2 regions of the Phyllobacterium sp. CL33Tsu genome follow, and region 2 is predicted to be linked to the other one. Evidence: predicted binding sites of a transcription regulator. Region 2 holds the regulator's gene; the other holds the start of a gene.
What was found. Region 2 encodes PhoB, which activates phosphate uptake and scavenging genes when phosphate is short. Its sites were predicted from a motif close to TGTCATNNANCTGTCAT; they were not measured.

Region 1 (3,405 bases), on a different contig from region 2:
AATGTCGTAGACCTTGATATTGCCTTCCTGATCGCGCGCGGCGATTACCGAGATTTCACGCGTGAAATCGACCATCGCCTCGAGGATGGCGGGCACCGCGCCGATTGCCGCGTAGCCTGCCTTTGCACTTTCGCCGTTGGCTCCGGTGAACTTGACCTGACCCTTGCCGTCATAGCCGAATCGCCGTGTCTTCAATATGCCCTTGCCATCGAACGCCAGCAGGGCGGCTTCGAGATCGCCTTCGCTTTCGACGATGCGCCATTGCGCCGTCGGAATGCCGACCTTGGCAAGGAACCGCTTTTCCGCCACGCGGTCCTGCGAAACCTTGAGCGCCTCGGGCGGGGGAAACACACTTTTCGTCTCGTTCAGCGTTTCCGCTGCATCGACCGGCACATTCTCGAATTCGTAGGTAATGACATCGCTGACCTCAGCGAGCTGTTCGAGCGCATTCGGCTCGTCATAGGCCGCGAGGATGTGCTGGTTGGCGACCTGACCTGCGGGACAATCGCCCTGGGGTTCCAGGATCACCGTCCGGTAGCCAAGCCGCGCCGCCGCCATCGCCAGCATGCGCCCAAGCTGCCCGCCGCCGATAATGCCTATTGTCGAACCTGGAGATATCATGCTCATGCCTCGTCAGAAGGCCGCAGAGCAACCTTGTCGCTTTGCGCCTGCCGGAATTCATCCAATCGTACCGCAAGTGCTGTATCGTTCAGTGCCAGAACCGCCGCGGCCAGCAATGCTGCATTGACGGCGCCAGCCCGCCCGATCGCCAATGTCCCGACCGGGATACCTGCAGGCATCTGCACGATCGACAGCAGCGAATCCTGCCCCGACAGGGCCTTCGATTCGACCGGAACGCCAAACACGGGCAAAGCAGTCATCGAGGCTGCCATCCCGGGAAGATGTGCAGCGCCGCCGGCGCCTGCAATAATGACCTTGAAACCATCCTCGCGCGCGCCTTTGGCAAAGGCGACGAGACGGTCCGGTGTCCTGTGTGCCGAGACGATCCGGTCGTCATGGGAAATGCCGAGCGCATCGAGCGTTTCGGCGGCGTGACGCATGGTGGCCCAATCGGACTGGCTTCCCATGATGATTGCGACGTCAGCGCGTTTATCTGGCATTGAGCATCCTCTGAAATACGAGGCGGTGTGGGAGTAGGTCGGATTAAAGGAAAAGGTTGTCCCCCGCAAGTTAACTCGCGGACAGGTGCCTGCCGTTCTTGCAATCAGGCAATTATATCGGGGGTGATCTTGTCTTCGAGCTCGATGAGCTTGTCTTTGATGATGAGCTTCTTCTTCTTCATGCGCTGGATGCGAAGCTGGTCGCAGCCCACCTGGATCATTGCTTGTATGGCGGCATCGAAGTCCATGTGTTCTTGTTTCAATCTTGCGACTGCCAATCGAATGTCAGCCTGATCCTGATCGGACATGCAGTGATTCCCGATATTTCGCTGTAATAGAAGCTAGTGACTGGTTGCAGGCAATTCTGTCCTCGCCAGCACGTCGCCATATCACATTTTACACCACAAGAAAATCCTACGAAACAAATTCGACAATTGCTTAAAGTGGTGGCAGACTGTCACGGCTCTGTCACATACTTGCCGCGCGGCAAGTGGAGCACGTACGAGTTGGGCAACAAACCAAGGGAGAAGCCGGATGGCCATTGAGTCTCATCTTGAAACGCTTGAACGTAAGCATGGAGCGCTTGAAAAGCAGATTGCTGATGCGTTGTTAAGTCCCGCCTCCGACGACCTGATGATAAGCGATTTGAAGCGTCGCAAGCTTATGCTGAAAGAACAGATCGAAAGGCTGAAATTAGCCGTCACCCACCACTAGGAAGGTCCCACGAAATTCCATCCGGCAGCTACCCAGCGCCGCGATGGCAGCGATAAAAGAGCCCGGTCTCCGCTTCACGCAGGGACCGGGTTTTTCTTTGCCCGCCATGAGAGTCGTCATCCGCTCCAGAATTGGTCGAGCCATAAATTCAAGTGAAAGAAACCGCTGTCATCGACGGCGTAGATGCGGCGCGTGCCCTCCGATTTCACCTTGACGAGGCGCGCATCGAGCAGCGCTTTCAGGTGCTGGGAAACCGCTGGCCGCGAGATCGGCAGCCCGAGCGCAAGCTCGTTCACGGTTTTTGGCCCGCGGCGAAGTTCCTCAAGGAGGTAACGGCGGTTGGGATCTGAAATGGCTGTAAAGGCATCCGTCTCGACCATGTAGAATAGTCGGTTTAAACGAAGCGCATTGTCAACGGATTTCGTTGTCGAGCGAACCTCCAGAGGTCCGCAAACGCCTATTCCGCCGGGTTTTCGGCGCGCGGGTCAAGCCGCACGCTTTCCGGCGTTACCCGCTCGGCGCCGGCAGTTTTGAAATTGTCCCTGAGCTCTATCGGCACGGGCGCGCGCATGCGCGAGCGGATGATCGCATGGGTCATGATCAGAACATGCGCGAGCGCTGTGACGCCGAAGAGCGCAGATGGCGAAATGCTCTCCATGGCAAGGGCGCCGAGGATGGGACCGAGCATCGTGCCAAAGCCGTAGAGCAGCAGCAGGCCGCTCGTAACTTTGACGAAATTTGCCGAGTCGGCAAAGTCATTGGCGTGGGCGACAGCGACGGGATAGAGCGCATAGGCCAGCCCGCCATAGATCGCCGTCATGATCAGGATGATATAGGCGTTGTGCGGCGAGATAAGGAAGATCAGCAGGCCGATCACAGCAGCTGCGCCGCCAACAATCGCAAGGACGTAGCGTCGGTCGGTGCGGTCGGACATGCGGCCGACGGGGATCTGCATCAGCGCGCCGCCCATAACCGACGCGCTCATCATCAAGGCGATCTCGGTTGTCGAAATGCCCGTGGAGGCGCCATAGACCGCACCGAGCGTACCGAACGCGCCGTTGGCCACGCCAATGAGGATACAGCCCAGAAAAGCCACGGGCGAATTGCGGTAGAGGGCCCTGAGATCAAGCTGGACTTCCGTCAGCGGTTTCGGACTGCTGGCGGTCGAAATGGCAGTTGGTATCAGTGCGAGACAGAAGAGGATGCCGGTCAGCATGAAGAACGTCCCCGAGCGCACGTCGCCAAAGCCGATCATCATCTGGCCTACCGTGATGGAAGCGAAGTTGACCACCATGTAGAGGCCGAAAATCTGGCCGCGATTGGAGTTCGTCGCCCGCTCGTTCAGCCAGCTTTCGATAACCATGTAGGAGCCCGCCATGGCAAAGCCGGTCAGGGCGCGCAGGGCGATCCACGCTATCGGTTCGACAAGGATCCCGGTGAACAGCGCAACAATTGCCGCGATCGCGGCAAAGGCGCTGAAGGCCCGCACATGGCCCACCCGCCGCACCAGGCGCGGCGCAAGCAGGCAGGAGGTGATGAAGCCCCCTGCCCAGGCCGTCCCGAGGAGGCC
Region 2 (3,405 bases):
GTGCAAATCTACATGTGGGCCAACGAAGCGGAGCGCGCCTTCGTCGAGCGGACGTCCGGTGCTATCATCGTGCTGCTTCTCTTCCTCGCGGTCATGAACATCACGGCCATCCTTCTGCGTCGCCGCTTCGAGCGCCGCTGGTAACTGTTCGAGAGAGGACCTAGTTATGAACCTTATGACGGAACGAAATCTCGAAAAGGCGGTAAACGACAAGATGAGCGCCCAGCCCAACGCAATCAAAATGCAAGGCAAGGAAGTCACTGTTCACTACGGCGACAAGCAGGCCTTGTTCGGTGTCAGCCTCGACGTGCCGGAAAAGATGGTCACGGCGCTGATCGGCCCTTCGGGCTGCGGCAAGTCGACATTCCTGCGCAGTCTCAACCGCATGAACGACACCATCGAAGGCTGTAAGATCGGCGGCAAGATCACGCTCGATGACGAGGATATCTACAATCCTAAGATCGACGTTGTCGAGCTGCGCGCCCGGGTGGGCATGGTGTTCCAGAAGCCCAATCCTTTTCCGAAGTCTATTTTCGAGAACGTCGCCTATGGCCCGCGCATTCACGGGCTCGCGAAGGGTCGCCACGAACTTGATGAAATCGTTGAGAAAAGCCTGCGCCGCGCCAGCCTTTTCGATGAGGTGAAGGATCGCCTGCATGAGGCAGGCACCGGACTTTCCGGCGGCCAGCAGCAGCGCCTGTGCATTGCCCGCGCCATCGCCGTCAGTCCGGAAGTGATCCTCATGGACGAGCCGTGCTCGGCGCTTGATCCGATCGCCACCGCAAAGGTGGAGGAACTGATCGATGAATTGCGCGAAAACTACACCATCGTCATCGTTACCCACTCGATGCAGCAGGCAGCGCGCGTTTCGCAGCGCACGGCCATGTTCCATCTCGGCAATCTTGTCGAGGTCGGCGATACGGAAATGATGTTCACAAGCCCCACCGAGAAGCGCACCCAGGACTATATCACCGGACGCTTCGGCTGACGCAGGAACGAGGACAAAGCACATGACCGAGTTGCAGCACACTGTGCGCTCTTACGATGACGAACTGAAGTTCCTGACGCACAAGATCGCCGAGATGGGTGGTCATGCCGAACGCATGGTCGAACAGGCGGTCGCCGCCATGGTCAATTCCGACAATGCGCTGGCGCAGCGCGTTATTTCGGACGATCTGATCCTCGACGCCGGTCAGCGCGAGATCGATGAAAAGGCCATTACCATCATCGGCAAGCGCCAGCCGATGGCGATCGACCTGCGTGAAGTCATCGGGACGATCCGCATTTCCTCCGATCTCGAGCGTATCGGCGATCTCGGCAAGAACATTGCCAAGCGCGTCGTTGCCGTGACCGATACCCGCCAGACGCTCTCGGTCTACCGCGGCTTGCAGACAATCGCCGAACTTGCCTTGACGCAGCTGAAGGACGTGCTCGACGCCTATGCGACGCGCTCGGTACAGCAGGTGAACATTGTGCGCGAACGCGACGACGAAATCGACGCGCTCTATACGTCGCTGTTCCGCGAATTGCTGACCTACATGATGGAAGATCCGCGCAACATTTCCGCCTGTACGCATCTTTTGTTCTGCGCCAAGAATATCGAGCGCATAGGCGACCACGCCACCAATATTGCCGAGACAGTCTATTACATTGTTACCGGTTCGCAACTGCCGGCGGAACGTCCCAAGGAAGACCAGACACATACTATTATTGTGGATGAAACGACCGAGTCCTAATTCAACTGAAGGCTTGATATGGCAATAGCTCCCAAAATCACCGTTGTGGAGGACGAGGAAGCCCTGAGCGTCCTCCTCCGGTACAATCTTGAAGCTGAAGGCTATGTTGTCGAGACGATCGCACGTGGCGACGAAGCGGAAATTGCGCTGCGCGAGAACGTTCCGGATCTTCTGATCCTCGACTGGATGCTGCCCGGCCTGTCGGGCATCGAACTCTGCCGCCGCCTGCGGGCGCGGCGCGAGACCGAAATCCTGCCAATCATCATGCTCACCGCCCGCGGCGAGGAAAGCGAACGCGTTCGCGGCCTTTCGACCGGTGCCGACGACTACATGGTCAAGCCGTTTTCGACGCCTGAACTCCTGGCGCGCATCAAATCCATGCTCCGCCGCGTCAATCCGAGCCTGCTTTCGCACGTGCTGAGCTTCGGCGATCTCAAGCTCGACCGCGAACAGCACCGCGTTTTCCGCAAGGAGCGCGAGCTAAAACTTGGCCCGACGGAGTTTCGGCTGCTCGAATTCCTCATGCAGTCACCCGGACGAGTCTTTTCGCGCGGCCAGTTGCTCGATAATGTCTGGGGTGCGGACATCTATGTCGATGATCGCACAGTTGACGTCCACGTTGGTCGCCTGCGCAAGGCGATCAATATCGGACGTTCGATAGATCCGATCCGCACCGTACGTGGCGCCGGCTATTCGTTCGGCTGATTCTCAATTATTGCGGTTCTAACAAGGGCGTCGCATCAGCGCTAGATGGCTGATGCGACGCCTTTTGGTATTTTGTAGTCCGCCGAGAATGTCCTTAAACCCTCAGTCCTCGGGTGTCCTGGACTTGAAATTTACACAAATATAGGGTAGGGGGCTATATTATGTCTCACACTACGAAGGAAAAATCAAAACTCCTCGCAAGGATCCGTCGCCTCAAGGGGCAGATGGAGGCCGTCGAGCGTGCGCTCGAAGCGGAAATGCCTTGCGGCGACATTTTGAACCTGGTGGCGTCGGTGCGCGGGGCGGTAAACGGCCTGATGGGTGAACTCATCGAAGATCATATTCGCATGCACGTCGTCGATCCCGGCACCGAGACGGACAGCGAACGCGCCAAGGGCGCCGTGGATCTCATCGACGTTGTAAGGATGTATCTGAAATGAGCCACGATCACGCGATCCATTTGCCTCAAGGCACGCATGCTCATGTGTTTCTGGGTGACGATCACGAGCGCAACGAACGACGCACCTGGTTTGTGATCGCGCTGACCGCGACGATGATGGTTGCGGAGATCGTGGCGGGAACGGTTTTCGGCTCGATGGCGCTTGTCGCCGATGGCTGGCATATGTCGACACATGCTGCCGCGATGCTGATCGCGGCGTTGGCCTATCTCTATGCAAGGAAGAATGCCAGCAATCCGCGTTTCACCTTCGGCACGGGAAAATTCGGCGATCTCGCAGGTTTTGCCAGCGCTGTGATCCTCGCGCTTATTGCACTGCTGATCGGCTGGGAGAGTTTCCTACGCCTTGCCAACCCGATCTCGATCAGTTTTCCGCAGGCGATCTCCGTTGCCGTGCTTGGCCTTGCCGTCAACCTTGTTTGTGCCTGGCTCTTGCGCGACGACCATAGCCATCATCACCACGGTCACCATGGCGATAACCATCATCACCACGGTCACGATCATAAT

Region 1: BM074_RS08420 (YdcH family protein) is a predicted target of PhoB. The motif match lies at 1,577-1,593, and genes of this name have one in related genera.

Annotation. Positions count from the first base shown of each region.
Region 1 is NZ_FORJ01000001.1:1,731,688-1,735,092, reverse strand. It holds gene BM074_RS08435 (5-(carboxyamino)imidazole ribonucleotide synthase) at 1-627, opposite strand, end outside; gene purE (5-(carboxyamino)imidazole ribonucleotide mutase) at 624-1,121, opposite strand; gene BM074_RS08425 (YdcH family protein) at 1,226-1,429, opposite strand; gene BM074_RS08420 (YdcH family protein) at 1,656-1,835, shown strand; gene BM074_RS08415 (ArsR/SmtB family transcription factor) at 1,952-2,215, opposite strand; gene BM074_RS08410 (MFS transporter) at 2,293-3,405, opposite strand, start outside.
Region 2 is NZ_FORJ01000002.1:170,964-174,368, reverse strand. It holds gene pstA (phosphate ABC transporter permease PstA) at 1-144, shown strand, start outside; gene pstB (phosphate ABC transporter ATP-binding protein PstB) at 215-988, shown strand; gene phoU (phosphate signaling complex protein PhoU) at 1,011-1,736, shown strand; gene phoB (phosphate regulon transcriptional regulator PhoB) at 1,755-2,441, shown strand; gene BM074_RS10460 (metal/formaldehyde-sensitive transcriptional repressor) at 2,603-2,881, shown strand; gene dmeF (CDF family Co(II)/Ni(II) efflux transporter DmeF) at 2,878-3,405, shown strand, end outside.